2 regions of the Bacillus cereus group sp. N8 genome follow, and region 1 is predicted to be linked to the other one. Evidence: riboswitches for the same ligand, from Rfam matches in the RefSeq annotation. Region 1 holds a riboswitch; the other holds the start of a gene.

Region 1 (15,903 bases):
GCAAGAGGGTTTCGCGTTAATCCTTGCATAATTGCACCAGAAACAGCGAGTCCAGCGCCTACAAAAATAGCAGCAACTTCACGTGGTAAACGTATTTCACGAAGGATGGATAGCTTATCCCCTTTAGCAGAGGAAGTAAGTGCTAACCATACATCTTTTATAGAAGTATCCGCAGCACCTAACACCATTGCAAACATAAAAATAAGAAAGAATGCAATGATACTCAAAATTAATTTGTATGTAAAAGCGTTGGAACGTAGGTTGTCTTTCTCTTTTGTCATCAGTTTCACATCTTTTCTTTTCATAGAATAAAGGAAGAGGAATTCTTAAATTAAGAATTCCTCATGTTTGTATTATTGACCAAGAAAGCTCTTCTTGAAGAAGTCTAGCTGGAAATCTAATGTAAGTGGATCATTGAAATAGAATTCCATCATGTTTGCTTCATATACACGATTATTTTTTACTGCTGGAATGTTTTTATATGATTCTGTCTCTTGGAATGAGTTATCAGTATCTTTGTTTTTGCTTACGATTAAGTAATCACCGGCGAACTCAGGTAATACCTCAGTAGATAATGCGTAGTATCCTTCTTTTAAAGCTTTTTCTTTTACTTTTTCAGGCATTTTTAATTTCATTTCTTGGTAAAGAATTTCTGTTCCACGGCCCCAGTTTTCGCCGTATACATAAAGCTGTTTATTGAAGTTTTCAACAACAGAAACTGTTGCATCTTCACCGATCTTAGCTTTAATGTCTTTTCCAGCTGTTTGTGCGCGTTTCTTGAAATCATCAACCCAAGTTTTTGCTTCTTTTTCTTTATTTAATAATTTACCGATTTCTAAGTGTTGTGTTAAGTAATCAACTTTTCCGTAAGTGTATGTTACAGTAGGAGCGATTTTCTTTAACTTGTCAACATTTTTAATATTGGATAAACCAATGATTAAATCTGGATTTAATTCTGCAATCTTTTCAACATTCTCATCTGATACTTCAGCAACATTTTTAAGCTTGCTATCAAAACGTGGGTTTTGTTTAGACCATGAATCTACCCCAACAAGATTTACACCTAATGACATTACGTTACCAGCGAATGATGATAGGACAACAACACGTTGTGGATTTGCTGGAACTTCAACTTTACCATTTTCAGATTGGTATGTAATTGTTTCTGATTTCTTACCTTTTGCGTCGCTCTTCTTGTCTGTTGAACCATTGCTACAAGCACTCATAACAAGGACGAACAGAACTGTTAGTGAAATAAATAATTTTTTCATCGTCTTTCTCCTTTTGATAGATGATATGTAATATACAATAAATTGTTTAGCTTTGATCTTTTGAAAAGTTAGTGGTAATACAAAAGTCTTATTAACAATCTTGAACTTGAGATTTTACCACATAGTATTCACCATAGTAATAGAAGAAGATGTAATCTCACAGTTGCTAATAATTAACAAATTGATAATGATTATCAATATTGATTCTTTAAATACTATAATTTTATATAGGTGTATTGTCAATAGTGATTTTGATTGTAAATTTTGAGGAAACAGGTTATATTTTATTGAGAATGATAATCAATGATTAATAGCTGAGGAGTGAACACGAATGAATCAAGAAGAATTGTTTGATGTAACCGTGATAGGCGGAGGGCCTGCGGGGCTTTATTCAGCTTTTTATAGTGGACTAAGAGAGATGAAAACGAAAATAATAGAATTTCAACCACAGTTAGGTGGTAAAATACATGTTTATCCGGAGAAAATGATTTGGGATATTGGCGGATTATTACCGGTTACTGGCGAGAAATTAATTGAGCAACTTGTACAACAAGGATTAACATTTCAGCCTGAAGTTGTATTGAATACAAAAATAGAATCAATTATTCGTAATGAAGATGGTATTTTTACGTTGAAAACAAGCAATGGAGAAGAACATTTTTCAAAAACAGTGATCATCGCAACTGGGAGTGGTATATTGAATCCACAAAAGTTGTCAATTGAAGGTGCAGAGAGATTCGAAGTCTCAAATTTAAATTATACAGTTAAATCGTTAAAACGTTTTAAAGATAAAACGGTAATTATTTCCGGTGGAGGGAACTCTGCAGTTGATTGGGCGAATGAATTAGAACCAATCGCGAAAAAAGTGTATTTAACATATAGAAAAGAAGAATTATCTGGTCACGAAGCACAAGTCAAACAACTTATGAACAGTTCAGCAGAATGTTTCTTTAATACATCGATTACAAAATTAATTGCTGGTGATAACCATGAAACGATTGAATATGTAGCATTAACAAATCATGAAACGGGAGAGGTTTCTCAGTTATCTATCGATGAAGTTATTATTAATCATGGATATGAACGTGACATTACATTATTGGAAAATAGTGAGCTAGATGTCGCAATTGTAGATAATTACTTTATTGCAGGGAATGCAAATAGTGAGTCCTCGGTAGACGGATTATATGCTGCTGGAGATATTTTAAAGCATGACGGAAAATTACATTTAATTGCAGGGGCATTCCAAGATGCTGGAAATGCTGTGAATAAAGCGAAACAATTTATTCAACCAGATGCGAGTGAGTATGGTATGGTTTCTTCTCATAATGAGGTATTTAAGAAGAGAAATCGAGAATTGATTAAGCAGATGATGAAATAATAAAGGAACAAGTATACCCCCATTCACTTCTCTATTCGTATGGACGAGAGAGGTGAATGGGGGTTTTCCTGTTTATTATATCTGCAATCATTATCATGACACCGGTTTCATTAGTTCATGTGACATGAACGTTTTATTTGTAATCTCTCTAGAAAACAATGAATCTAGGTTTGATTTATGCTGTCCCTTTCGCCTGTTCATTCGGAAATGGCATATTTAGTATAGAAGCAATGTATTGTTTTCCATGTTTTCGAGCTAATGATTCTAATATTTGGCGAACGCGTTTTGTAAGATGGCCTTGTTTTTTTATAGCCTCACAATATGCATCATAGAAAACGTATTTAGCCCAAAGGAAATCATCTTGTTGGAATAAGAAATGATTTTTGTACCATTCGCCAATTGTATGATAGCAATTGCTTTCATGTACTGCTGCACTTTGTGAAAGAATACGATCGGATAAAGACTTAGATAGATGAGAAATTGTGTTTTCTGTTTCAACTCGTAATGTTTTTTCTAACATTGTAATGATGTGACGAGTAGCCATATGTTAACTCTCCTTTGTGTAAATGGGTAATACCATTCTATATTTTTAAAAAATACTTACTATATTATTATACAATATATGGAATGCATCTACCTGCTTTTTAATTTGTATTTACAAAATCTTTTTTATTTGTTTACAAAAATAAAGTAAGATACAGTATATATATGAAAAAACTATAAAGGAATGAACACATTGTATATAACGATAGAAGAGGCTGCGGAATATTTGAATTTACCCAAATCGTATGTTGAAGATTTAATTCAGCAAAAGAAAGTTCGTGCACTGTTTGATGGAGAGCGATATTTATTAAACAAGGAACAGTTTAATACACATTTAGAACAAATGGAGAAATATAAGCAATTAGTGGAAGAAATATTAAACGAACCAATTCCAGAAGACATGGATGTTAAAGACGAAGACTAAATTTATGAAAAGCCCCCGTATTAAGATATGCAGAAATGTATCTTAATACGGGGGCTTTTTATATTAAGGGATGAAAAAGTCATCCGAAATCCTAGAGTTACTTTAAGGGAAAGAAGATTTTATAGGGATTCGTACTATTAGTTAAAAGCATATTTTTTTATACAGGGGACAAACATAGAGAACGGAACCTGTACAGATACATATACTATCAGTGCAAAAGCTTATAAATTAATGGAAGGGGTTTTCTCGTGAGTTTATTTAATTGGGATTTTTTGGAGGGTTTAATTGGATCTGATGTAAGAGTAAACAGAGGTGGACCAGAATCTCAAACAGGAACAATAGTATCAATAGGTGCGGACTACTTCTTATTACAGAATGAAAAAGGGGAGCACCATTACTATTCGCTTCGCCATCTGAAAAGCATTACAAGAAATACGAAAGATGGTGGAATAGCTGATTCTGGAGGGGCGGGAGAAGACGCTGCAGAAGACTTTGAAACGCTACTTCAAAACTTCAAATACCGCTGGGTGAAAATTAATCGTGGTGGTCCAGAGAAAATTGAAGGTATTTTACAAGATGTTTCTAGCGGTTATGTAACGTTAATTATAAAAGAAGAACTTGTACTAATTGCACTGTCTCATATTAAAAGTGTTAATTATAATGCACCAGGAAGTGGCGAGAACGATGAGAGTAGTAATGAGAGTAGCGATGAGAAAAGTAATGAAAACAGCAATAATTCAAGTCGAGCTCGCGCACTAAGACAATCAAGTAGAGGAAGATAATACAGAAAGGAGGGTAGGAACTTGAAGAATGTAGTATGCTGTGATCAAATCAAAGGTTTAGTCGGTGAGAATGTAAAAGTAAATCTTCGCGGACCGGAAAGTCGAGTAGGTTTACTGTCATTGTTAGGAAAAGATTACCTTACACTACAATTACCTCATGGAGAATTAGTGTATTATCAGCTGAAACATGTGAAGAGTCTAGTCAGGAAAGTGAAAGAAGCACAAGGAGACTATGGTTCATGTTTCTGCGCTGATGACGATACTTTTTTAGATGTATTAAATGACTTGAAGTATACGTGGATAAAGATTAATCGTGGTGGACCAGAGTGTGTGGAAGGTTTATTAAGTGATATACATGATAGAAATATTACACTAGTAAACGGTGATGAAGTCATTTATGTAATTAATTCTCATATTAAGAGTGTGAGTCAAATAGTTAAAAACAAAAAGAATGAAGAAGAATAATGTTTAATAAATAAGAGGGGCATTATGATTGAAATTGAAGAGCGATTTCATATATCGCTGCAATTATTTCGCGATATATGAAAAGGAATTTCTTACTATTAAAAAACAGAAAAGTGCCCCCGATTATTTTTGGGAAATAGAAGAGAGAAAAGTACAATTTCATAGAAAGGAGGATATAGATGAATGAGCTGAACAAAAATATTGGAGAAAATATATACGTTAAATTAATCGGTGAAAAAAGATTTAAAGGTGTATTAATTGATGTAGGAAATGATATTGTAGTTCTTTACAATGGACAAGACTATGTATATATATCTTTATACCATGTCCAATATTATAAATTTTTGAGAGGGCATGAAGAAGAAATATTAAAACCAGATGTGGACTCTGTAATTAAGAGAGAATCACCTTCAATTTCTTTGAGGAAAGTATTAAGCACATCTAAAGGGATTTTTACAGAAATTTATGTGGCAGGAAATGCTCCAATACACGGTTATGTTACAAGTGTAATGAACGATTATATTGTTTTTTATAGCCCAGTTTATAAAACGGTGTATATATCTTTAAAGCATTTGAAATGGTTAATTCCTTATAAAGAGAACCAAGTACCTTATTCCCTCAACAAAAATGAACTCCCCGTAAATCCACTAAATATTACTTTAGCTAGAACATTTGAAGAACAGCTTATTAAAATGGCTGGGAAAATTATGGTTTTTGATTTAGGTGAGGAATATAACAAAATCGGAAAGATGGAGAAAATTGATGAAGGACATATTGAAATATTAAAAGCACGTGACGCAAAAATGTATGTGAATATTCAACATGTGAAATCTGTCCATTGTCCGTAGGCTAGTTTAAAGGGCTGGCTTTTTCTTTTATATATGCGGAAGAAAAGGTCGAGCCTATTTTTTACCGTTATTTGGATATGAGGGGGAAAGTGAATTGAATATATAAGTATGTTACTGTTTTTACTTATAAAGAGGTAATCTTGTACTACATTATAAAAAAGATGTACGAGCTACTTTTTGTTGTATTCAATTCACTTTTGAGTAAGTGCTGCTCAACTAATTTATTAAAGGGGTTTTATTTGTGGAGCAGTTTCCAAATTCGTTTTCGATTACGTTGCTTGGCAGTGCTGGTGGAGCAGCAAAAGCAGTGTTAGCAATTTTGAATCAAGCGGTAGTAAATGAAAAAGATCCAATTTATGAAGTGATAAAGAATGTAGATTTCCATTTGGTGGATATAAAACAAAAAGATAAAAATTATTATGATGAGTTGTTTCCAAATTTGAAAGAGCAATTTTTTTTATATGAAATGAACCTTCAAGATGTAGTCAAATTTAAACAACATTTAAAAGAAAAAAGAACGAAGGTTGTTATTGATGTTTCAGGGGCGGATACGATTAGGGTACTGAGTTGTTGTAATGAACTTGGCATTTGTTACATTAATTCGGCTTTGGAAAATGAGGCAGTAGATCAGAACAATAGTTTACTCGGTTTTCAGCTTACGGAAAGGTATACGAGGTTTGAGAAGGAGAAAGCAACATTTACAAATACAAGAGCGATTATAGGCTCAGGTATGAATCCTGGTGTTGTTCAATGGATGGTTGTGGAGCTTATGAAAGAACGCCCAAATGAAAAGCCACGAGCATGCTATATTGTAGAACATGATACGTCATTTTTGAATGATACGGCACTTATAAAGCCACATACACTTTATGCTTCATGGGCAGTAGAACGATTTCTAGATGAAGCGATATGGAGTTATCCGATGTATATGAGTCATCATCGTCCTCTTTATTTTTATGAGGATGTATATGCTTCAGAGTACAAAGTAAAGTTAGGAGAAGAAGAGTTTTATGGTTGTTTAATGCCACATGAGGAAGTTTTAATTTTAGGGAAAAACTTCAACATGGAAGTTGGTTTTCTTTATCGAATTAATGAGTATACAACAGATTTAATTAGACAGAACTTAGATAATGTAGAAGATTTATGGAACTGGAATCGTAAAGTATTCAATCCAGCGGAAGAAGAGATTGCAGGAGAAGATCTAGTCGGTGTATTACTCGTTTATGAAAATAACGAGACATACATGTATAATGTAATGAATAGTAGCAAAGTTTTTCAAAAATATAAAACAAATGCGACATACTTCCAAGTAGGGTGTGGAATTTATGCAGGCTTATGTAGTTTATTGTTAGATACTTTTGGACAAGGCGCCTATTATGTTGAAGAATTATTATTAAATACTGAAAGTAAGTATGGGGAATATTTAAATTTATATATGAAGGATATTGTAGTAGGACATAATAATTTTACAGATGGATTGCTACACGATAGGGTAAGGTGGATATAAATTGTGATTGAAAAGGAAGGAGCTGTATCTCCTTCCTTTTAGTATTAGAAGGTTATATATTGCTCTGAAAGCAATTTCATACGTATAATTTAAGGGGATAACATGTGAAATGTCATTTTTGTATTGATCAAGAGGAGTTTTTATATGAACAAATACAAGAGCTTGATTTATGAAGAAAGAGAAGCTTTAAAAGTATTTATATTATTATTCTATATTATATTCTTTTTATATGACGTTATCTATTATTTTGTTTATCCTGCTATGAATATTAACGAAGCAAGGATAGGTTGGCCAGAAGGTGGTATGGGAATAGGCGTATATATATTAGTAATATCTTTGTTTCCTATTTCAATATATCTTCGAAAACAAGGGTATGTATATTTTGTAAAATATTTATTTTTAATTGGATATATGTTTATTGACATTATTAATAACTTAATGATTTATTTACACAGTGATCGTGTTTTTGAAAATGGAAATATGGTTGAAATATTTTTAATTTTATTTGCACCGATTTTCGTGAATAGAAAATATTTTTATTTTGTTTCCGGTAGTGTAATTGGTAAATATGTATTTTTCACGTTGATATTACAAGATATAAAAGTTGTGATTCCGCTTGTTTTATGTGTATTCTTTTTTATTATTTCACATTCTCTGTTAAAACGTTTCCAGTCTTATGTAAGAACAGTTGTTAAGATGATGAGCAATATGAAAGAGACCGAAAATTTAGCTCTTATTGGGACTATGTCTACAACAATTGCTCATGAAATTCGAAATCCATTAACAGCTTTAAAAGGATTTACACAAATTCAAAAGGAAAGAAATCTTGAGGATACGCTGAGCTATGAGATTATGCTGCAAGAAATTGAGAGAATTAATGAGTTTGTTAGTGAATTGATGTTATTAGGAAAACCGAAACCAACAAATTATGAATGGTGTAATATACGGGAAATCCTTTTATATGTTGTACAGTTAATGGAAAGTTATGCGACTCAATATAAAGTGAAATTTCATTTGCAAGTAGATGGAAATTTACCTGTTATAAATGGTGATGATAAACAATTAAAGCAAGTGTTATTAAACATTATCAAAAATGGAATAGAATCGATGCCAAAGGGTGGGAATATTCAGATTCGTGCATATGAAAAAGGTGGAGAGAATTTGTGTATTTCTATTGAAGATCAAGGTTTTGGGATAGAAAATGAGAAGATAGAAAAGATCGGAAAAGCTTTTTATACAACAAAAGAGAATGGTACAGGTCTTGGACTAATGATTACATATAAAATTATTGAAGAACATCAAGGGAGTATCGCGATTCAAAGTAGTATGGGTGTAGGAACGAAAGTGGAAATTTATTTACCAACAGTGTAGTGCAGTAGACGAAATTATTTTTCAGAAAAGTGTTCTTGTTGTGTAAATATAAACATTTTATAAAATGTTTCAAGAAGGGTTTTTTTTATAAAACACTTCGTTTATAATGGAGGAAAATATCGACATAGAGCTTTTAGCTCGTGTAACGGTTCGGTAGTGTGATGAAAAGAAAAGAAGGGGTGCACGCGCATCCTTTTTTCTATGCGGATATTATGAAAGAGGTGGTATGATGGAATTAACATTAAATTCGACTGTATGTTTACACACGATTCAATTTCGAAAAGAGAACTTGAATTATATTGTAAAAGATACAATTACAGGAGAAACATATGAAATGCCGCCACTTTGGATTGATGCACTAGCAATGATGCGAGACGGCTTTTTATTGGGAGAAATTGAGGAGAAATTAAAAGAAGAGTATCCGGCTGAAGAAGTAAATATGGTAGCATTTACGAGGCAATTGTTAGAGCTAGAACTTGTCGAAATGGTGGATGGAGAAGAGATAACTTGTACAAAGAAGAAAGATAAAGACTATTTAGCTTGGTTACGCCCAAGAGTGGAACAATTCTTTTTAAATTTAAATAAAAAATATAAAAGCAAAGGTCAAAAATGATCTTTGCTTTTTTTGTAGGCGTGTTTAAAAAATAACAGCGAATGCTCTTGCGAAAGCACCGTCACTATCTTTAATTTTTAAAGGTGCTGCTGAGAAAAAGAAACGTTTCGCTTTAATAGCATCTAGATTTGTTAAGTTTTCAATTAAGTAAATGTTATTCCCTAGTAATATGTGGTGAATCGGTGATGTTTCTGTCGTTACCTCATCAGGAGAAATGAAATCTAAACCGACTGATTTTACTTTTAATTGAACCAGTTCTTCAGCTAATTCTTCGGAAAGATAAAACGCTTCTTTCTCATAAGCTGCTGTATTCCACTTATTAGATAGATTGGAATGGAAAATGACAATATCATCTTCTTTTATATCGGTATTATGCAATACTTCCTTAGGCAACTTTCTCTCTTGGATATGAGTTACATCGATAAGAACGGCCTCACCTACAAATTGTTTTAGGGGTAATTGATCAATAGTGGTTGCACCTGAAATGAAATGCGCAGGGGCATCGCAATGTGTACCTACATGAACGACAGAATGAAAATCTGTAACTTGATAGCCCGTCTCTTCAACGTTTGTAATTGCTTCTAGTTGGATTTTTGGTGTTCCAGGAAATTGAGACATATTGTTTTCAAATGTTTGTGATAGGTCGATTACTTTCATTTTAAATACCTCCAATATATGTTTTAAAATATAAAAAACTCATCTTTCATAATCAAGAAAGATGAGTTTTGCACACAATGGTTAAGTTTTATCTTTCAAAATGCATTGCATTTTGCAGGAATTAGCACCTATTCAGTTTGTATAAACTGAGGTTGCTGGGCTTCAAAGGGCCGGTCCCTCTGCCTCTCTTGATAAAGATATATTCAGTTTTAATATTTTGATTTTTTTAATAATTAAATTGTAATTCATTTCCTTTTTTAGTGCAATACAAAATAGGTATTCACCCAAATAAGGTGGCTCGCATATTGTAGCTTATGTAAATAGAATGCTGCGAAGGAGTGAGTGCAGTGACAGGTAATGTATTGAATTATTATGCTGGTGGAAATACAGCTAGAGGATTTCACAGCTTATACGAAGAGAATTTGAAGGGGCTAGACAGGTTGTTTATTTTAAAGGGAGGCCCAGGAACGGGAAAATCTTCTTTAATAAAGGCAATAGGGCGTGAATGGGTCGATAAAGGGTATAATATTGAACTTTTACATTGTTCTTCTGACAATAAATCAGTTGATGGTGTGATTATTCCAAAATTAAAAGTAGGGATTGTTGACGGTACATCACCGCACGTTATTGAGCCGAAAATGCCTGGAGTTGTTGAAGAGTATATAAATTTAGGTGTTGCTTGGGACGCAGGTAAATTAAGAGAGAAAAAATTAGAGATTGAACGATTCGTTTCAGAGGCGAGTAAAGCCTTTCAAGCAGCTTACGGTTGTTTTAAAGAGGCTCTGGAAATACATGATGAGTGGGAAAAAATATATATTAGTAACATTGATTTTAATAAAGCAAACAAATTAACAGATCAGTTTATACAGAAACTATTTACAGATAAAAGTGGAAAAAATTCGATTGTGAAACATCGATTCCTAGGAGCTGCTACACCGAAAGGAGCAGTTGATTTCGTTCCTAATTTAACGGAAGGGCTCCCGCATCGCTATTTTATAAAAGGGCGCCCGGGTTCTGGAAAATCAACGATGCTTAAAAAATTAGCAAAGGTAGCAGAAGAAAAAGGATTTGAAGTAGAAGTATATCATTGTGGATTTGATCCGAATAGTCTTGATATGATTATCGTAAGAGAACTGGGATTTGCAATTTTTGATAGCACCGCACCGCATGAATACTTTCCAAGTCGCGAAGGTGACGAGGTTATTGATATGTATGACCTCATTGTTACACCAGGGACAGATGAGAAGTATGCTACAGAAATTCGTGACGTATCAATTCAGTATAAAACAAAAATGAATGAGGCGATGTCTTTCTTAGCAAAAGCAAAATCGGTCCGTGATAAATTAGAAAGAATTTATATTTCTGCTATGGATTATTCAAAAGTGGATGCATTTAAAGATGAGATTCAAAAAGAGTTTGAACGCATTGCGGCTACTGTAATGGAAAAGAAAAAATAGGTGCTTTATTGAGCTGTCAGAAATTGTCTGACAGCTGTTTTAATATATAATAAAACCAGGCGTATATTTGTCGAATTTCCAGGGAAATAATCAAAACATGAGGATGGTATGAAATGAGAGGGAAAATTGAATTAGAGCTAGAAAGAATTGAGCAAGAGAATGATGTGAAAATTTTATTTGCAGTGGAATCAGGGAGTCGTGCTTGGGGATTTCCATCGAAAGATAGTGATTATGATGTTAGGTTTGTTTATATACATCCATTAGAATGGTATTTATCAATTCATGATAAACGAGATGTAATTGAATATCCGATTAGTGATGATTTAGATATAAGTGGCTGGGATATTAAAAAGGCATTGCAACTATTCGCGAAGTCAAATCCAGCTTTACTTGAGTGGATTCGATCACCAATTTTTTATTCGAAAAACTCTAATTTTCCAGAGCAGCTTCAGCAAATGAGTGAAAAGAATTTTGATCCAAAGGCAACGATATATCATTACTTACATATGGCTTCAAAAAATTATCGTGAATTTTTGCAAGGCGAGAATGTAAAGTTGAAAAAGTACTTTTATGTATTACGTCCTATTTTAGCTTGTCAATGGCTAGAAGAGAAAGGGACATTACCTCCAGTAGAATTTGACCGATTAATTACAGAACTATCTATAGAACGTAGTGTATTGAATGAGATTGAGAAATTGTTAGTAAAGAAAAAAGCAGGTACGGAATTAGATGTTGGATTGAAAATTCAGGTGTTAAATCAATTTTTAGAAGAACAAATTGATTATTATCAGCAATACGTGAAAGGGATTGAAAAGGGATTAGGGATTGATATTGAGAGTTTGAATACACTATTTAGAAACATGTTGTTTGAAGTATACCAAAAAGAGCACAAATAAATTTGTGCTCTTTTTTATCCCGCGATTTGTGGGAGCCTACTGCCCGTAAGCGCCTAATTGGTGTGGGCTAATAATCAGCTGGGATGCACCCCACCACTGATTAAAGTTTCACTTTATTTTGTAGGAATAAAGAAAACAGATATAGCTGCGATAAGACCTGCAAAGGAGAATAAGTAAAAATTCCACGCCAAGTCATATTGCATTGTCATAATAATACCGACAAGAATAGGGCCAGCAATCGCACCAACTCGGCCAAGTCCAAGTCCCCATCCTAAGGAGGTAGCTCGTATATGTGATGGGAAGTATTGTGTTACATAAGCATTTAATATTTGAGTAATACCGACAGATCCAATTCCAGCAAGACCAATTAAAAGATAAATGATTGTAACAGATGGTTGAATTGTTAACAGTCCAACACATATGGCTGCCATAAGATAGGAGATGCTAATAACAATTTTTGCTCCTACCCGATCGGCAATTGCCCCGGCAAATAATGCGCCGATAGCTGCAGTAATATTTAGCATAAGTAGAAATGATAAACTAGATCCAAGAGGATATCCTGCCTGGCGCATCATCTGTGGTAACCAAGTATTTAAACCATAGATTAAAAACATTCCCATTATATAAGTAATCCAAAAAAGTAGCGTTGCTTTTATGTACTCTTTTGAGAATAACGTAAGAAATCCATTTTTCTTTTGTATATTAGATGGTGTTTCAGGAATTTCATTTTTTACATGGAATTCAATTTGAAAGCGATTAAGAATTTTGTTCACTTCTTCTTGTCGATTCCGTGATAATAAAAATTGAATGGACTCAGGTAAATAACGAATAATGAAAGGAATGAGGAGTAGCGGAATCATTCCGATGCCAAACATAATTCTCCATCCGAAATCTTCTAACATAAACATGGATAAAATAGCACCTAACACGATACCTAAAGGATAGCCGGTAAACATAAGAGCGTAAATAAAAGATTGCCGTTTTTTTGGTGAATATTCAACAGTAAGTGCTGAAGCCGTTGGGATAACACCGCCTAATCCGATTCCTCCGATAAATCGAGATAACCCAAATAATTCAGGAGAAGGAGCAATTGCAGCTAAGCCCATTGTGATAGAAAAAAGAGCTAAACAGCATATAAGTGTCCACTTTCGTCCAATTAAATCTGTAATGGTTCCGACTAGAATAGCGCCAATAAACATCCCAAATAGAGCATAGCTGGCAATTGTTCCAGCTTGAGCTGGTGATAGCGCCCAGCTGTTGTCTTCTAGAAGCTTTGGCAGAACAGCGCCGTAAATACCTAAATCATATCCGTCAGCTAGAATGGCGAGCCAACAAATAAAAACAACAAGTTTTGTAATAGAGCTTGAAAAGATAGTTTCTGTAGCTTCTAGATGAGGTGGAGCAGAAGGTTGCATAGTATTCACCCCTTTTATTTGTAGATGAATATATTATTTTATTTAATGTTAATATTTCCCTGCTTGTGTCGAAATTTATATGAAAAGGTGTCATGAAAAACAAAGAAGTTCAACAGGATTCTTGTTGAACTTCTTTGTTTTTTACTCGTTATCAACTCGTTTTAATGGTTGATCTGCAGGACCTTCAATAACGTCGCCCTCAATTGAAAAACGGGAACCATGGCAAGGGCAATCCCATGTACAATCACCGTTATTCCATTCAACTTCACAGCCGAGGTGCGTACAAGTGGTGTCGACGATATGTAATTTTCCTTCTTTATCTTTATAAGCACCTGCGCGTTTCCCATTTACATGTACTACAGATCCTTCGCCAACTTCAAGATCTTCTGGTTTACGTAATGCGGTTTCAATTTTTCCTTCAATTAAATGTTTAGCAACATCAATGTTCTGTGAGAGAAATGTTTTTATATCCGGATTTGCATGAAAGCGTGATGGTGCAAACAGTTCTTTATAAGGATTTTGGATTTTTAGAATGGAATCCTTCAGTAAATGGGCTGCAGCAGTTCCAGTTGTCATACCCCATTTACGATAGCCAGTTGCAACAAATATATTTGGATTCCTTTCGTTAATATGTCCGATATAAGGAAGCTTATCTAGAGTGATTAAATCTTGTGCTGACCATCTATAGGGAACTTCATCTACTCCAAAAGTAGCTTCAGCAAAGGAATATAGTGCATCGTAATGAAGCATCGTATTAATTCCTTGTCCTGTTTTATGGCTCTCTCCGCCAATTAATATCAGCTTTTCTCCATTGCTTGTCATATAACGTAAGGAGCGTTTTGGATCATCGATACTTAAATACATGCCGCCTGGATAATCCGTTTTTGCTTTTATTGCGAGAGCATAGGAGCGTTCTGCATACATTCGCGTAAAGAAAAAGCTATTAGCATCATAAAAAGGAAAATGTGAACAAGAGACAATATATTTACAAGTGATGCGATGGTCACCCTTTGTAATTACTTGTGGATAATCTCCTTTTTCCACATCAATAGCTGTTGTTTGTTCATAAACCTTTCCGCCCATCGCAACAAACTTTTCTAAAAGTGTTTTTAAATAAAGGAGGGGATGGAATTGCGCTTGATTTTTCATCACAAGTGCAGATTGTAAGGGAATAGGAAGCGGCAGGGATTGAACATATTCACAAGGAATATTTAATTTTTGATAGGCTTCATATTCTTTCGTTAAATTTCGCAGTCCATTATTGGTAGTTGTATATAAATACGAATCTTCATTTGTGAAATTACAGTCGATTTTATATGTTTGCACAGTGTCACTTATGAATTGTAGAGCGTGATTATTTGATTCATAGTAAATCCTGGCCTGTTCAACACCGAAATGATTTATTAGTTCGTCGTAAATAAGATCATGTTGTGCTGTTACTTTTGCGGTTGTATGCCCAGTTGTTCCATTTAAAACAGAGCCAGAATCAATTAAAACGACTTTCATTCCTTCTTTAGCGAGTAAATAGGCGGTGGTAATGCCTGTAATGCCAGCGCCGATAACAGCAACTTCTGTCTTTATATTTTCGGATAGGTGAGGAAAAGTAGGCAATTGAGTAGATTCAATCCAATAGGATGATGGTAACTGCGGAAATGTGTCATCTGTCATTTTGGAAACCTCCTAAATTAGAACAATTTTCCTTTTAATATTTCCATATTATATGGAATTCATGTATGTTGTTTTCGTAGCATCCTATTTTTATCCCGCTATTTGTGGGTAGTAAAACTCCCAACTCAAAATTCGGCTGGAGCCCTGCTGCCCGTAAAAGCCCGATTGGTGAAGGCTAATAATCAGTGGGGGATGAACAAAACCCCCACTGATTAAAGTTTCACTTTATCAAACGAAAGATAAAGTTATTTTAATATAATTATTTTATTAGGGGCAGTATGAAGAAGTAGGATTTATATAAAACTCAATTCAAATGATTCAATTTGTTGATTATATAGAGAGTTCTTGAATAGGATAGAGGATATGGTGTTTAAGTGGATGTGTATATATAGCGGATAAAGCCTTATGAAATCTATGCTTTTTCTTTAGTGAAATAAAGTATAATTATAAAAATATAACCAACTTTTATTACTAGGTCATAAAAGTTGTTGACAATACAGAAAGTCTATTGTTATGATTCATCATGTGGAAAGGTTGATAGAGAGTAAAAAGAGAAATGTTTTTCATTGATAATAAAAGCGGAAAAATAAGTGACGATAGAGTGA
Region 2 (15,903 bases), on a different contig from region 1:
AACCTAATCCATTTACGAATGAAATCAGCTTTTCTTCTGGCTGTGAAGCTAAGAATACGTATCGCTCCATCTCACTGAACAATTCTTCGCCTAAAACTTCTGCTAATTCATCATCATGTTCGCGTTCAATAATCTCTTCATATCCGTAATCATCAGTAAGCTCTTCCACTTCTTCACTATCTGCAAAAAGCAATTGGCTAAGAAGCGCACCTTTCTTAAATTCACTGTTTTGTACAACTTCTAAAAAACTTGTTTCCCATCCATTTTCTAATTTCATATGTATAACTCCTTTATATACTTTACTTATCATCACTGTACCCAAAAGATCACTTTTATAACCTTTAGGTAATTACTATTATTCCATATACTTCATAACATAAGATGCAAACTCGGCTGCATCTCCTTCAAAAATATTTATCTCCGGTAAATGATAAAACGTTGTTTGCAGCGGGTTTCCTTCATGATATACATATATCTTTTTCTCTAACGCAATCGCCATTCCAAACTCTGTATGACTTCCATTTCCGCCATCTAATATAAGTAAAAAGACATCTGCTTCTCGGATCGCTTTTTGTTCTTCTTCACCAATTTTTTGCAATTGTTCTCTATTAGTTGCTCTTTCATTTTTCGTCCAATCATATGTATGATGCCATCCTTCTTCTTTCAACTGGCTTGATACGAAACGTACAAGATGCTTATTTTGAAATCCCGAGGCAATATAAAATTTTATTTATGTCCACCCTTTAAATACGTATGGGGAAACTCCTTTTTAGCGTTAATGGTTGTAGAAATAATTAAGGAAGACCGCAAAAAAAATCCCCATCTTTAGAACTTATTTGCGTTTAAATGATGGGGTGCTTCATGGTCTTCTTTTATTTTTTGTTTTTTATAACTTTCATCAGCTAACATTTCTAATTCAGCTGTTATCTCTGATTTTTCAAGCTCTCGTTCTTGTGAAAATTTCCGTGAAATATAAACAATAACACTACCAACGTACAACACAAAGCATATAATAAGTGCAGTATTTTCATAGAGACTTAGCTCCAACACAGTCACTCCTAATCCATTCGTATTTTCACGCTTAATCAATTGGAATTTCCCTACTAACCATTTGTTATTGTAACATAAATATATCAATTCTTGGAATCTTTCATCCTATTAAAAAAGGCATGATTATATAATCATGCCTCTGAAATATGTTTAATAATAGTTTTAATCGCTTCTTCTCCATTGTATTTCTTTAATGCCCTTTTATACACCTCATTATTTTGATCCAGCTCTTCGACATGCTTTATAAGAGAATTCATAGTAACATCTTCTTCGTACAATACTGAGGCATAACCTTGTTTTTCGAAGGATTCCGCATTTAAAATTTGGTCTCCACGGCTTGCAAATTTCGATAACGGAATTAAAACCATTGGCTTTTGCAATGTTAAAAACTCAAAAATCGCATTGGAACCCGCACGTGAAATAACAAAATCTGTTGCCGCTAATATGTCCGGTAACTCCTCATGGATATATTCAAATTGTTTATATCCTTCTTTATTTTGTAAGCTTTCATCAAGATTACCTTTTCCGCAGAGATGAACAATTTGATACTTTTTAAGAAGTTCTGACAACGCCTCTCGAACTGTTTCATTAATTTTCTTCGCGCCTAAACTTCCTCCCATGATCGTAATAACCGGCTTTTTACGTGAAAACCCTAGAAACTCTAAACCTCTTTCACGATTTCCGCTTACTACGTCTTCACGTACAGGCGATCCTGTATATACTACTTTCTCTTTTGGTAAGTGCTTCGCAGCTTCTTCAAATGTAACAAATATTTTCGAGGCAAAACGGAGCGCAATTTTATTTGCTAGTCCAGGTGTCATATCAGATTCATGTAGTAAAACTGGCACCCTATTTAACCATCCCCCAATTACGACTGGTACAGATACGAAACCACCTTTTGAAAAAATAACATCCGGTTTTAGTTTACGAATTGTTACATACGCATCCATAACACCCTTCATTACGAGAAAAGGATCTTTTATATTTTTCAAATCAAAATAACGACGTAGCTTTCCGCTTGCAATACTATAGTAAGGTATTCCTTCTTTTTCTATAATCGTTTTCTCAATCCCTTGATGAGAACCAATATAAGAGATATCCCAGTTCTGCTTTTGTAAATGTGGAATAATGGCTAAATTAGGTGTTACATGCCCTGCCGAACCGCCACCTGTAAAGACTATTTTTTTCATACGTCTCCCCCTTCTACACTATAGTACACTAAAATACCTTGCCTCAGGGTGAGAAAATACCATAGCCGTTACAGACGCTTCTGGCTCCATCATAAATCCTTCTGTTAATGAAATACCTATTTCTTCTGGATGAATTAAGCGAAACAATTTTTCCTGGTCAGCAAGTTCTGGACATGCTGGATAACCAAATGACACGCGAATGCCTCTATATTTTGTACGGAAACGTTCTTCCATCGTCAGTTCAGGTGAGTCTGGAATGCCCCAACGATCACGAATGAGCATATGTGTTTTTTCAGCAAGTCCTTCTGCTAATTCAAGCGCTAACGATTGAATGGCATGACTGCGTAAATAATCACCCTTCGCCTTCCACTCTTCAGCGATGTCCCGAACTCCTTCCCCAACAGTAACAGATAAGAAAGCAACATAATCCATTTCATCTCCAATCGGCCGTAAATAATCACCTAAAGTACGGTATGGGGCCTTTCCTTGTCTAGGGAATGTGAAACGCTCTATAATACGCGTATGATCTTCTGAATCATATATTACAATGTTTTGTCCGTCGCTTTGTGCTGGGAAAAATTGATACACTGCTTTCGGGCGTAACCAAGATTGTCCTTCTTGTAATAATTCATCGATTAAATCATTTAATTCGTGCGCTCTTCTATCTCCTTCTTTCAGGAGTTTTTTTACATTTCCTTTTAATCCAAGATGATGTCCAAGTAGCATTTGTCTATTTAAAAACGGCGCGAGATGTGCAACTGGAATATCGCGTAATACAATTCGTTTTGTTGAATCAGGCACGATAACCTCCGCCTTCGGTAATGGCTCAATTACTGCTGGAATTTCCACTTGTTTCTCTTCTTTTTTAACGATATGAAGATGACGTTCTTTTTTATCCTGTTTCATCTTCTCACGTTCTTCTTCTTTTTGAAGCTTATTAATAATATCAAGCCCCGTCATCGCATCACTCGCATAGCATACGAGCCCTTTATATGATGGAGAAATACGATTATCTGTAAATTTTCTCGTTAGCGCTGCACCACCGACAACGATTGGAATATCAATATTTGCCGCTTTTAAATCTTCAGCTGTTGTTACCATTTGTTGGGCTGATTTTACTAACAAACCAGAAAGACCAATAATATCAGGCTTCTTCTCTTGTACTTCTTGAACAATTCGATCCGAACGAACATTAATCCCTAAATTAATAATTTCATATCCGTTATTTGATAAAATAATTTCAACGAGATTTTTCCCAATATCATGTACGTCACCTTTTACAGTCGCTAATAATACTTTCCCTTTTTTCGCGCTATCACTAGACTCCATATGTGGCTCTAAATAACTTACGGCAGCTTTCATACTTTCAGCACTTTGCAATACTTCAGCAACGATAAGTTCATTACCATTAAATAATCGCCCCACCTCGTCCATTCCTGTCATAAGTGGACCATTAATAATATCAAGAGGTTTTCGTCCTTCTGTAAGCGCGAGACTTAAATCTTCATGTAATCCTTGCTTCGTACCTTCTACAATATAATTTGCTAATCGTTCATCAAGCGTTAGTGTTTCTTGTATAACGACATCTTTCTTTTTAGCAACACGATAAAAGTTTGTAAATTCTTCTAATGTCTCTTTCGTCGTTTCAAATAATAATGCATCTGCAAGACGTTTTTCTTCCTCTGGAATTGACGCATAGCGCTCCAATTTTTCCGTATTGACAATCGCATAGTCTAATCCCGCTTTCGTTGCATGATATAGAAAGACCGAATTTAATACTTCACGGCCCGCCGGCGGTAAACCAAATGATATATTACTCACCCCTAAAATTGTTAAACATTCTGGTAACGCCTCTTTAATAAGACGAATTCCTTCTATAGTCGCTGCCGCTGAGCCTATATATTCTTCATCACCTGTCCCTACAGGAAACACAAGCGCATCAAAAATAATATCAGATGGACGTATACCATACTTCTTCGTTAGTAACTCATAGCTTCTTTTCGCAATTTCTATCTTTCGTTCTGCACTAACTGCCATACCATCTTCATCAATTGTCCCTACAACTATAGCAGCACCGTATTTCCGAAGAAGAGGTGTCACTTTTTCAAACCGTTCTTCTCCATCTTCTAAATTAATAGAATTGATAACACCTTTTCCTTGAATATAAGTTAGAGCTCTTGCCATAACATTTTCATCTGTTGAATCAATCATAATCGGTACTTTTAATACTTTCGTAACTTCTGCCAAGAATCTTTCCATATCTTCTATTTCATCACGGTCAGGGTCTGCCATACAAATATCAATAATATGAGCATTCTTCTTCACTTGCGCTCTTGCCACTTCAGCTGCCTCTTCAAATTTCCCTTCTGCTACTAATCTTTTAAACTTGCGTGATCCAATTACGTTCGTCCTTTCTCCAACAAATAACGGTCTCATAGAATCATCATATTGCAACGCCTCTAATCCACTAACTCCATGCCCTTCTCGTTCATGTTGTTCACGTGGCTTAAGAGATGCTAACGCGGATTTCATTGCACTTATATGTTCTGGTGTTGTACCACAACAACCACCAATAATATTAACCCAACCTTCTTCGGCAAATCGCTTTACTTTTTCCGCGAGAGAAGATGGAGATTCATGATAGTGTCCATCTTCATCAGGAAGACCTGCATTTGGATAACAAGAAATATAACACTCCGATAAATCAGATAAGGAACGAATATGTTCCCTCATAAATTCCGGACCAGTCGCACAGTTTAATCCAACCGATAATGGCTTCATATGCTCTATCGATAAATAAAAGGCTTCTATCGTTTGCCCCGCTAAAGTCGTCCCCATCGGTTCAATCGTTCCAGAAATCATAATAGGAACCGTTTTATTTAGTTCATCAAAAGCTACTTGAATTCCAATATACGCAGCTTTCACATTACGCATATCTTGACTCGTCTCCACAAGTAGTACATCAATTTCGCCCTTCAATAACCCTCTCGCCTGCCTTGTATAGGCTTCAATCAGTTCCTCAAATGTAACTCCTCCTGTAACACTAATCGCTTTCGTTGTCGGCCCCATCGCACCTGCAACATATACTTCCTTCCCGCTTTCTTTAACAGCTTGCTTCGCCAATAGTGCTGCCTTTTCATTTAGTTCTTCATCTAAATGAGACAACTCATAATCACTTAATACGATATTCGTCGCACCAAATGTATTTGTTTCAATGATGTCAGCTCCAGCTTCAATATAAGCTTTATGAATCTTTAAAATAACATCTGGCCTTGTTTCTACTAAATATTCATTACACCCTTCGTACTCTTCTCCTCCGAAATCTTCCGCAGTTAAGTCCTCTTGCTGTATCATCGTCCCCATTGCACCATCTAATATTAGAATGCTATTTTGTAATCTTTCTTCTATACACTTCATCAATTAATACCCTCTTTCACTTCTTGCTTTGCTCTTACATATTTCACGAGATGTTCTGTAATTTCATATTTTAAAAATGGTGTAATAAGATAAACACCGTTAAAGTATTTCATCGCCGTATCGATTAACTCTTGTGAAATACGAATCCCTTCCTCAATAGCCGCCTCTTTCGTTTCATGTCCATCCATTCTTTGTCTTATCTCTTCTGGAAGAGTAATACCAGGCACTTCAAAATGAAGAAAATCTGCATTCCGCTTACTTACTAACGGCATAATCCCAATAAAGATAGGTTGTTCCAAATGCTTTGTCGCTTCATACACTTCCTCAACTAACGCTATATCGTAAATTGGCTGAGTTAAGAAATATTCCGCTCCAGCATCTATTTTCCGTTCCATTCGCTTAACCGCTGCTTTTAAATGTCTTACATGCGGATTAAACGCACCGCCGACAGAAAATCTTGTTGCCGGACCAATTGATTTCCCTAAAATGGAACGCCCATCGTTCATTTCTTTAATCATTTTTATGAGCTCAATAGAGGACAAATCATATACAGAAGTTGCACCTGGGAAATCGCCAACACGCGCTGGATCACCAGTTAAAGCTAGCACTTCCTCCATCCCTAACGCCGATAAACCTAATAAATGAGATTGTAGGCCAATGACGTTATGATCTCTACACGTTAAATGAGTCAATACCGGAATATCATGCTTTGTTAATAACGCACCCATTGCCATATTCGAAACGCGAGGCGATGCTAATGAATTATCTGCTAGAGTAATAGCATCTGCCCCAGCTCTTTTCAGTGCTCTTGCCCCTTCAAAAAAACGCTGCGTGTCTAATGTTTTCGGTGGGTCTAATTCCACTACAACTGTCGTTTGTTTCTTTGCTTTCTCTGCTAGAGTGACGTGAGATTTCGAACGTTTCTCGTGTGTATGAACTACTTTTGGTCTTTGAATCGTGTCCTTTTCTATTACAGGTATAGCATTTGCAATAGCGCGCTTCATACTTTCAATATGTTCTGGAGTAGTACCACAACAACCACCCAATAACCGAATACCTTGCTCAATAAATTTCGGTGTCATCGCTTCAAAATAAGCCGGACTTCCCTCATATACGTAACGTCCCTCCACATAATTCGGGAGACCTGCATTTGGATATGCTGACAAGTAGCCATTTTGAGGAATCGATATCATTTTAAAAGCTTCCGTCATATGAAGTGGTCCTAGTTGGCAGTTCAATCCAACAACATTCGCACCGTAATCTAAAAGCTGTTTTAATATTTCATTTACATCATTTCCATTTTGAGTCGTACCTGCCTCATGTAACGCTAATTGGGCTACAATTGGAATATTCGTTTGTTTTCGTAACACCTTAACAGCATGAAGTAATTCAAATTCATCATAGAAAGTTTCTAATAACAATCCATCAACCTGTTCTTCTAGTAAAGCACCTGCCTGCTCAAGTAACATAAACTCCCTTTCCATATCAGTTGTTGTAACAGCTCCGATATGTTTCATACCACCAATTGTTCCTAAAATTGCATTTCTTTCTGTAACAGATGCTTTCGCAATCTTCACTGCTGCTTTATTAATTTGAACAACTTGATTCTCTAAGCCATACATACGTAATTTCGCTTCATTTGCTCCATACGTATTCGTCTGGATAACATCCGCTCCAGCAGCTACATATTGTTTATGAATCGATATAATTAAGTCTGGATCAGACAAATTCAATTCTTCAAAACTACTTTGTAAACCATGCGAATGTAATAACGTTCCAACCGCACCATCACCTATTACAATTCCTTTTGATAATAAATCTAGTAATTTCACGAATCTCCCTCATTTCTATCAATATAAAAACCCCCTCTTCACTTTGAAGAGGGGGACATAATTGTTCCGCCTCTTATTATGCAAAACATTCGTTTTGCAGGTATTAGCACCGTTTCAAACATTTCGTTTGCAGGTTGCCGGGTTTCACAGGGCCTTTCCCTCCACCGCTCTCAATAAGAGTTGTCTTTATTATTTTATTTATGTAGCTAAAAGGAAATACGTTCCCTTTTTAACAATGTTTGTTAATTTTTTATAAATTTAGCATGCACAAATATAAAAGTCAATGACACTTGCGGAAAAATAAAAATTATTTAAAATAAAGTTGCAATTCAATTAACTTTTGTTGTAAAGTTAAAAACATAATAAAAATTTCATACGAACATTCTTATCTAGAGAGGTAGAGGGACTGGCCCTATGACGCCTCAGCAACCATTAACAATTTGTTAATAAGGTGCTAATTCCAGCAAATTGTGAAAGATTTGACAGATGAGAAGAAGACTCTATTCAATCCGAAAGCCTTCTTCTTAGAAGGCTTTTTTTATTTTATATTCAACTACTCGTTCAATTTAAAAAGGAGGAATTTTCACATGTCAACTATCGAAACAAAACTAGCACAAATCGGAAATCGTAGCGAAACTACAACAGGAACTGTTAATCCACCCGTTTATTTCTCAACCGCTTATCGTCACGAAGGACTTGGTAAATCTACCGGATTTGACTATTCACGAACTGGAAATCCAACTCGTGGTCTTTTAGAACAGGCAATCGCAGATTTAGAATATGGCGAACAAGGTTATGCCTGTAGTTCAGGTATGGCAGCTGTTCTCCTCGTCCTTTCATTATTCCGTTCTGGAGATGAACTTATTGTATCCGAAGATTTATACGGGGGAACGTATCGCTTATTTTCCGAACACGAAAAAAAGTGGAATGTTCGATGTAGATACGTAAATACACAATCTATTAAACAAATTGAGCAAGCTATCTCAACTGAAACGAAGGCTATTTTCATAGAAACTCCGACTAATCCATTAATGCAAGTTACTGATATTGCCGCTGTCGCAACTGTAGCGAAAAGACACGGACTACTTCTTATCGTAGACAATACATTCTACACTCCTTATATACAGCAACCATTAACAGAGGGTGCCGATATCGTACTTCATAGTGCAACGAAGTATTTAGGCGGGCATAACGATGTACTAAGCGGACTTGTCGTGGCAAAAGGAAAAGAACTTTGTGAAGAAATTGCTCATTATCATAATGCCTCCGGTGCTGTCTTAAGCCCATTTGACTCATGGCTATTAATTCGTGGTATGAAAACTTTAGCGCTTCGCATGAGACAACATGAAGAAAATGCGAAAACAATTGTTGCTTATTTAAATGATGAAGACGGTGTGACAGATGTATTTTACCCAGGAAGAGGCGGTATGATTTCGTTTCGTCTTCAAGATGAAACATGGATTAATCCATTCTTACAATCTTTATCCTTAATCACATTTGCTGAAAGTCTTGGTGGTGTAGAAAGTTTAATGACTTATCCAGCAACGCAAACGCATGCTGATATTCCTGAAGAAATTAGAACGGCAAACGGTGTATGTAATCGTCTTCTTCGATTCTCCGTCGGCATTGAAAATAGTAACGATTTAATTCAAGACTTAAAGCAAGCCATTAAACTTGTAAAAGAAGGTGTAAGCATATGAGTTATTCTATCGATACACTCTTACTACACAACCAGTATAAACATGATACTCAAACAGGAGCTGTTAACGTTCCCATTTATAACACATCAACATTTCACCAGTTTGACGTAGATGCTTTCGGGAAATACGACTATAGCCGATCGGGTAATCCAACTCGTGAAGCTCTTGAAGATATCATTGCTTTATTAGAGGGCGGAACAAAAGGATTCGCATTTGCATCAGGAATTGCAGCGATTTCCACTGCATTTCTCCTTCTTTCACAAGGTGATCACGTACTCATTTCAGAAGACGTATACGGAGGCACTTACCGAATTATAACTGAAGTACTCTCTCGTTACGGTGTTTCACATACATTTGTAGATATGACAAATATGGAAGAAGTAAAAGAAAACATTAAACCAAATACGAAGCTATTTTATGTAGAAACACCTTCTAATCCACTTTTAAAAGTGACAGATATTCGTGCTGTTTCTAAGCTTGCAAAATCTATTGGTGCTCTTACTTTTGTTGATAATACATTTTTGACACCACTATTCCAGAAGCCACTTGATCTTGGAGCCGATGTTGTTCTTCATAGTGCCACAAAATTTATTGCTGGCCATAGCGATGTTACTGCCGGATTAGCGGTCGTAAAAGATGCCGAACTCGCTCAAAAACTTGGATTTTTACAAAATGCATTCGGCGCTATTTTAGGGCCTCAAGATTGTTCTCTCGTACTTCGCGGTCTAAAAACATTGCATGTACGCCTTGAGCATTCAGCTGCAAATGCCAATAAAATTGTACATTATTTACAAGAGCACGCTAAAGTTAAAAACGTCTATTATCCAGGATTACAAACACATCTTGGATTTGATATACAACAATCTCAAGCTACATCAGCCGGAGCTGTCCTATCTTTTACTTTACAGTCAGAAGATGCACTCCGCCAATTTTTATCAAAAGTAAAATTACCTGTCTTTGCGGTTAGTTTAGGAGCTGTCGAATCGATTCTTTCCTACCCAGCTAAAATGTCACATGCAGCACTATCGCAAGAAGCTCGAGATGAAAGAGGTATTTCTAATTCATTACTTCGTTTATCTGTCGGCCTTGAAAATGTTGATGATTTAATATCTGATTTTGAAAATGCCCTTTCTTATGTAGAAGAACCTGTAAATGTATAGAGAGAAAAGAAGATATGAAATTAAGTTTTCATATCTTCTTTTTATGCTGTCTAACATATTCGTTTTAATTCTTTTCTGTCTGTATAGTTCATTAAAAAATAAAAGTGCATTATCTATTTCCAAGTAATGGATTAATTGATATATTAAGAAATAAAAGGGGCAAAAAATAATGGATACTTGTGCAGATGTTTTAATCGTTATCGATTTACAAAATGGAGTATGTTATAGCGGAGAGCATTTATTTGATTTACAAAATTTACTTACAAAAGTAAATAAAAGAATTTCTTCATATAGAAAATCAAATAAACCAATCATTTTTGTTCAACATTGCGATGATGATTTAGTACCCGAAAAAGAAATTTGGGCTATTCATACCGATCTAGATGTTCAAGAACAAGATTTTTTTGTAAGAAAAACACATGCCAATTCATTTTATAAAACAAACTTAAAAGAGATTTTAGATCAATTATCTGTACATCGTATTGAATTTTGTGGTGCCCAAACAGAGTACTGTATGGATGCTACAATTAAATTTGCCCACGGACTGAGATACGAAAACTTCATGGTACAGAAAACAACCTCTACGTTAAATAATCCATTTATGTCCGCAAAAGAGACAATTGATTTTTATGAGAATATATGGAACCACAGATTTTTAAAGTTGATAAAGGATGAACTCTAGAATAAAGGACTCAAATATTTAATCATCACCATAAGAAAGCTGATTATAATCAGCTTCTTTTAACCTGTTTTATATTCTATATATATCATTATAATTCCTTTTTCATATTATTTTAAAAATTTCGTATATTCATTTGAAAGAATAAGAAAATCATGATAAAATTGTGTTACAAATATATCTATATCTTTCAATTTTTAAAACGCATCAAAATTTTCACCCAAAAGTGTCATTTTACAAAACCGTACAAATTGATCTATTTTATTTACATCAGGGTCTCTTTTCTTACAATTTCTTTACTTTAGGACTTTTTTTCTGCAACAACTGTTTTCTTTTCTTTAATTTTTTGGTATGTATAGTATGGTATGGTATAACAGCTCACACGGAGGTGGAAAAGAACATGTTAGAAACCTTTCAAAAAGAAATAGAACTATATGAAAGCAATGCAGAATTATTGAAAGTGCTTGCTCATCCTGTTCGCTTATGTATTGTAAAAGGATTAATTGAACGTGGCCCAAGCAATGTTTCTACAATGTACACTGGCTTAAACATGCCACAATCTACAATTTCACAGCATTTAGCAAAGTTAAAAAGTGCTAAAATCGTTTCTAGTGAAAGAAAAGGATTAGAAATTTACTACAAAGTAGAAAACGAAACAATTATTCAACTCGTTCGCGTATTATTAGGTTAGGGACTAATAGACAGAGAAATAGAACGTATTCTATATTTTTCATCTCATATCTTTAATATAAATATATATCATGAGAGAAAATATACAATACTACATAAGTCGTATGAAAAAACAAGACACAGCAATATACTGTGTCTTGTTTTTTCATACTGTTAAATATTGATTCAAATGTAAATTCTGCATATCTTTTGTATGTATAACAACATCAAAAGCACTGCCTAAGCCTCCGTTCAAAATCATAGAACGAACTGCTCGGTTTCGTTTTTGAGTTTCAGAAAAAGGATTCGTATCTTGATGACTCGTAAGATGTTCTAATATTCCTGCCGCTAACAAAAACTCTGATTGCTTCCTGTGCCATATCGTATGAATCCCTTGTAACTCGAAAATCATCTTCAACTCATCCCAATGAACATGGGTAGTTAAATCCATTTCTCCTGGATATGCAAGAGGGTTACGAATTAGCTTATGCTTATAATATCCTCTTAAACTTCCTTCATGATGTGCAGGATGCATCCATTCTTCTTTTGTATAACCATAATCAACTGTAATACATATACCTCGCTGGAACCATTCCGCAATTTCTTCTATATACTCTTCCATTGCAATAGGTACCTCAAATCGCTGCCCCTCTGCAATATGAATATTATACTTCAATAAGTATCGACCAATTCTTTTCTCTACTGGCCTAAATACTTCTGCAAGGTCCCCTTCCTCTGTATACGTGATACGTACTTCATACAAAATTCCATTTCTTTTCTCAACTACTTCAACAGGAAACGCATCAAATAGCTCATTCGAAAAAATAATTCCTTCGAAAGACTCTCCCATTTCAATATACGATGTATAGTACGATACATTATCAAATGAGCAAAGACTCTCCTGCTGTAATCTTCTATGAAAAGGGCTCACTTCAACAATTGAATAGTTTAAACTACTAAAGGTTTCCGGAGATAATTGTTTCCATTCTTGTAAAACATCATAGGCAAACTTTCCCGTTCCCCCACCAACCTCACAAATATTTGAAGAAACTTCCCCATTTTCAACAAGCCGAACGAAAAACTTAGCAAAAGTTTTCGCAAAGACAGAAGATATATTACTACTCGTAAAAAAATCTCCTTGTCTTCCAATTTTTTCACGTTCTCTCATATAATATCCATGTCCCTCTGCATATAATACGAGGTTCATATACGTACTGTATGAAATTGAATAATCCTTTTCTTTCCCCATCCATTCTCTTAAAATGAGCTCCATCCCCATAATAACTCCTTATTGTAAAAATGGATTATTTTCTTTTTCAAATCCAATGCTCGTCTCTGGACCATGCCCACATAGCACCGCTGTTTCATCTGGTAATACAAATAATTTCTCCTCAATACTTCCAATTAATTCAGCAAAGCTTCCGCCAGGCAAATCTGTTCTCCCAATACTCATTTGGAATAATACATCACCAGAAAATACGGCATTCGCCTCTTTACAATAATAAGAAATACTTCCTGGAGAATGTCCTGGTGTCTCAAAAATTTCAAAGTTAAAAGAACCGATCGTTAATGTACCTTCTGCATCAATAATTTGATCTGCCGGTTTCGCTGTAATACTGCGGTTCATCATAAAAATTTGCGATCCATTCACAGTTGCATCTCCTAACCAATCCGCTTCTTCTTTATGTACGTATACCGGAATACGAAAAGCATCTCTCACGGCATCAACAGCACCAATATGATCAAAGTGAGCATGCGTTAATAAAACCGCAAGGGGCTTTAACTGCGCTTCTTGTAAATATGTAACAAGTTTCTCTCCTTCATGACCAGGATCAAAAATAATACACTCATTTTGATCATTCGTTAAAATATAAGCATTTGTTTGTAATGGGCCTAAAGGCATTTGTGTCCATTTCATATAAAAATCTCCTCCAGTTATTGAACTTACTTTCAATGATACAACATTTCTTTCTCTTATGAAAAGAAAGGATGCTATCTCGACATTCATTTTTAAAACATGTACAATATAAAAGAGTAAATATTCCAAAAACTCATCGTAAGAAATGAGAAGACAGAGGAGGATATTGTATGGGCCTTGTTATTATTTTTGCGCTAGTCACTCTGTTAGCTGTATTTGCTACGCTTAGAACACTTCGCGAAAAGAATTTTTTCGCGGGCGGCTTTGCAATTGCAACTGTACTCGTTTTCGGATGGTTTACGATCATGACTGTTCTATATAACGGGTACCCACCGGCAGCTTAATTCATTTTCATGCTATTCTTCATCAAGATTTTGCACAAAAAGAGGAAGGGTTTCCCCTTCCTCTTTTCATATTTCACAACTTATATCATCTTCGCTTCGTATTTGTGCTTTTTTACAAGCCAAGCTCCTCCGATAACACCTGCATCATTACCAAGTATTGCAATTGCTAACTTTGTGCTCTTTACAGCACGTGAGAAAGCATATTGCTCGAAATAACGTTGAATTGGCTCTAATAGTGCATCTCCAGCTTTAGATACACCACCACCAATAACAATTTTCTCTGGATTCAACGTACTAGCAAGGTTCGCTACAGCTAATCCTAAATAAGAAGCTACTTTTTCTACTACTTCGCTCGCTAGCTCGTCACCTTGTCCAAGCGCTTCAAACACATCTTTTGATGTAATACGCCCTTCTTCTGCTAACATGGAACGTAACATACTCTCTTTATCTGTCTCTTGTATTTTTTGCATAGCAACACGCACAATACCTGTTGCAGAGGCTACTGTTTCTAAGCAACCAGACTTTCCGCAATTACAAGGGAAAGGATTCTCTGTAACTACTGTAATATGTCCAATCTCACCAGCAGCACCACTAATACCGTGTACAATCTCACCATTAGCGATTACACCGCCACCAACACCAGTACCAAGTGTCATACAGATTAAATCTTTTGCTCCTTCGCCAGCACCTTTCCACATTTCACCAAGAGCTGCTAAGTTTGCATCATTATCAATAACAACAGGTAATCCTGTTTCTACTTCTAATAAATCTTTTAACGGATAGTTTTTCCACCCTAAATTAACCGCTTCATAAATCATTCCAGATGCCACATGTACAGGACCAGGAGCCCCCATACCAATACCGATCAACTTACTTTTTAATTCACCTAACTCTTCTAACTTTTTATCAATAGCTTTCGCTACATCAAGTGTAATATGTTTTCCTTGCTCATTTGTATTCGTAGGGATTTCCCACTTATGTAAAATTTCACCGTACACATTAATAAATGCTAATTTAATCGTTGTACCACCAAGGTCAACACCAACTAACCATTTCTCTTCCATGTTGCTTACCTACCTTTATCTAATTCTTATTTAGCTCTTTTTGAATTTCTTGCTTCAATAAAAATAAAGCTGTTTGATAGTCTTGTGGATCGATTAGCTGTGACTGATTTAATTCACGCAATTCATCTTGCATTAATTGTAAATCTGCAATTCGATCACCCGTATAAATAATCGTACCAAATTTCTTTAGCAATTGCTGAATATCATAAATAGATATCATTTCATCACCCTCTATGCTTACTTACTATAAAAAACTATAATAAGAAAACGTTCCCATATTTTATTATAATCAAGAAGAAAAAGTCTCGTCAATTTTTATTTGTCTATACAAGCCCATTTATAACCATTGTTCCTTTTTCTGTAATAATTTTTTCTACATTTTTATCAAATGGTTCAACAGGAATATGTTTTACCATTTGAAAATCATAAGCTAATGATAGCGTTTCCCCTTTATAATGCACGAGATAACGATCATAGTAGCCACCACCATATCCAATCCGTTCTCCTCGCCGCGTATACGCTACTCCTGGCACGATAAGAAGATCAATTTCACACGCATCCACTTCTTCCGTAAACGCTGGAATCGGTTCACGTAAATTCATATATACTGTTTCTAATTGATCAAAATTACTAATTTTCCGGAAAGACATCGTTCTTGTCCCTTTATTACACTTTGGAACAACAATTTTCTTTCCTTCTTCCCAAGCTTTTTCGATAATAGGATATGTATTCACTTCATGTTCCATCGAGAGAGTGATTCCAATTGTTTTAGCTTCAATCCACTCTTTTTGTCCATACAACGAAACTGCAATTTGTTCCGATAAAGTTGTATACTGTTCTTCAGATAAAGAATTCATGCGTTCTATTATTTGTTTACGTA

The links. Region 1 has a riboswitch for S-adenosylmethionine ahead of JDS80_RS13550 (cyclase family protein). Riboswitches for the same ligand answer to the same signal wherever they lie in the genome.
Positions count from the first base shown of each region.
Region 2: another riboswitch for S-adenosylmethionine. It lies ahead of JDS80_RS01320 (bifunctional homocysteine S-methyltransferase/methylenetetrahydrofolate reductase); the one in region 1 lies ahead of JDS80_RS13550 (cyclase family protein).

Region 1 covers NZ_JAEHBK010000007.1:148,710-164,612, reverse strand. The annotation lists gene JDS80_RS13605 (FecCD family ABC transporter permease) at 1-305, opposite strand, end outside; gene JDS80_RS13600 (iron-hydroxamate ABC transporter substrate-binding protein) at 354-1,271, opposite strand; gene JDS80_RS13595 (NAD(P)/FAD-dependent oxidoreductase) at 1,603-2,652, shown strand; gene JDS80_RS13590 (hypothetical protein) at 2,828-3,196, opposite strand; gene JDS80_RS13585 (helix-turn-helix domain-containing protein) at 3,380-3,619, shown strand; gene JDS80_RS13580 (spore coat protein) at 3,868-4,401, shown strand; gene JDS80_RS13575 (spore coat protein) at 4,423-4,866, shown strand; gene JDS80_RS13570 (LSm family protein) at 5,046-5,714, shown strand; gene JDS80_RS13565 (S-adenosylmethionine decarboxylase related protein) at 5,956-7,221, shown strand; gene JDS80_RS13560 (ATP-binding protein) at 7,366-8,592, shown strand; gene JDS80_RS13555 (hypothetical protein) at 8,822-9,205, shown strand; gene JDS80_RS13550 (cyclase family protein) at 9,230-9,862, opposite strand; SAM riboswitch class I at 9,948-10,060, opposite strand; gene JDS80_RS13545 (PRK06851 family protein) at 10,210-11,319, shown strand; gene JDS80_RS13540 (nucleotidyltransferase domain-containing protein) at 11,433-12,215, shown strand; gene JDS80_RS13535 (MFS transporter) at 12,329-13,630, opposite strand; gene JDS80_RS13530 (FAD-dependent oxidoreductase) at 13,772-15,298, opposite strand.
Region 2 covers NZ_JAEHBK010000001.1:247,035-262,937, reverse strand. The annotation lists gene JDS80_RS01345 (hypothetical protein) at 1-277, opposite strand, end outside; gene JDS80_RS01340 (nucleoside 2-deoxyribosyltransferase) at 356-730, opposite strand; gene JDS80_RS01335 (DUF3966 domain-containing protein) at 826-1,086, opposite strand; gene JDS80_RS01330 (undecaprenyldiphospho-muramoylpentapeptide beta-N-acetylglucosaminyltransferase) at 1,182-2,240, opposite strand; gene metH (methionine synthase) at 2,259-5,657, opposite strand; gene JDS80_RS01320 (bifunctional homocysteine S-methyltransferase/methylenetetrahydrofolate reductase) at 5,657-7,489, opposite strand; SAM riboswitch class I at 7,560-7,669, opposite strand; SAM riboswitch class I at 7,872-7,982, shown strand; gene metI (cystathionine gamma-synthase/O-acetylhomoserine thiolyase) at 8,077-9,189, shown strand; gene metC (cystathionine beta-lyase) at 9,186-10,349, shown strand; gene JDS80_RS01305 (cysteine hydrolase family protein) at 10,519-11,031, shown strand; gene JDS80_RS01300 (ArsR/SmtB family transcription factor) at 11,429-11,719, shown strand; gene JDS80_RS01295 (class I SAM-dependent methyltransferase) at 11,864-12,976, opposite strand; gene JDS80_RS01290 (MBL fold metallo-hydrolase) at 12,986-13,615, opposite strand; gene JDS80_RS01285 (DUF2759 domain-containing protein) at 13,786-13,959, shown strand; gene glcK (glucokinase) at 14,040-15,023, opposite strand; gene JDS80_RS01275 (YqgQ family protein) at 15,043-15,243, opposite strand; gene JDS80_RS01270 (5-formyltetrahydrofolate cyclo-ligase) at 15,347-15,903, opposite strand, start outside.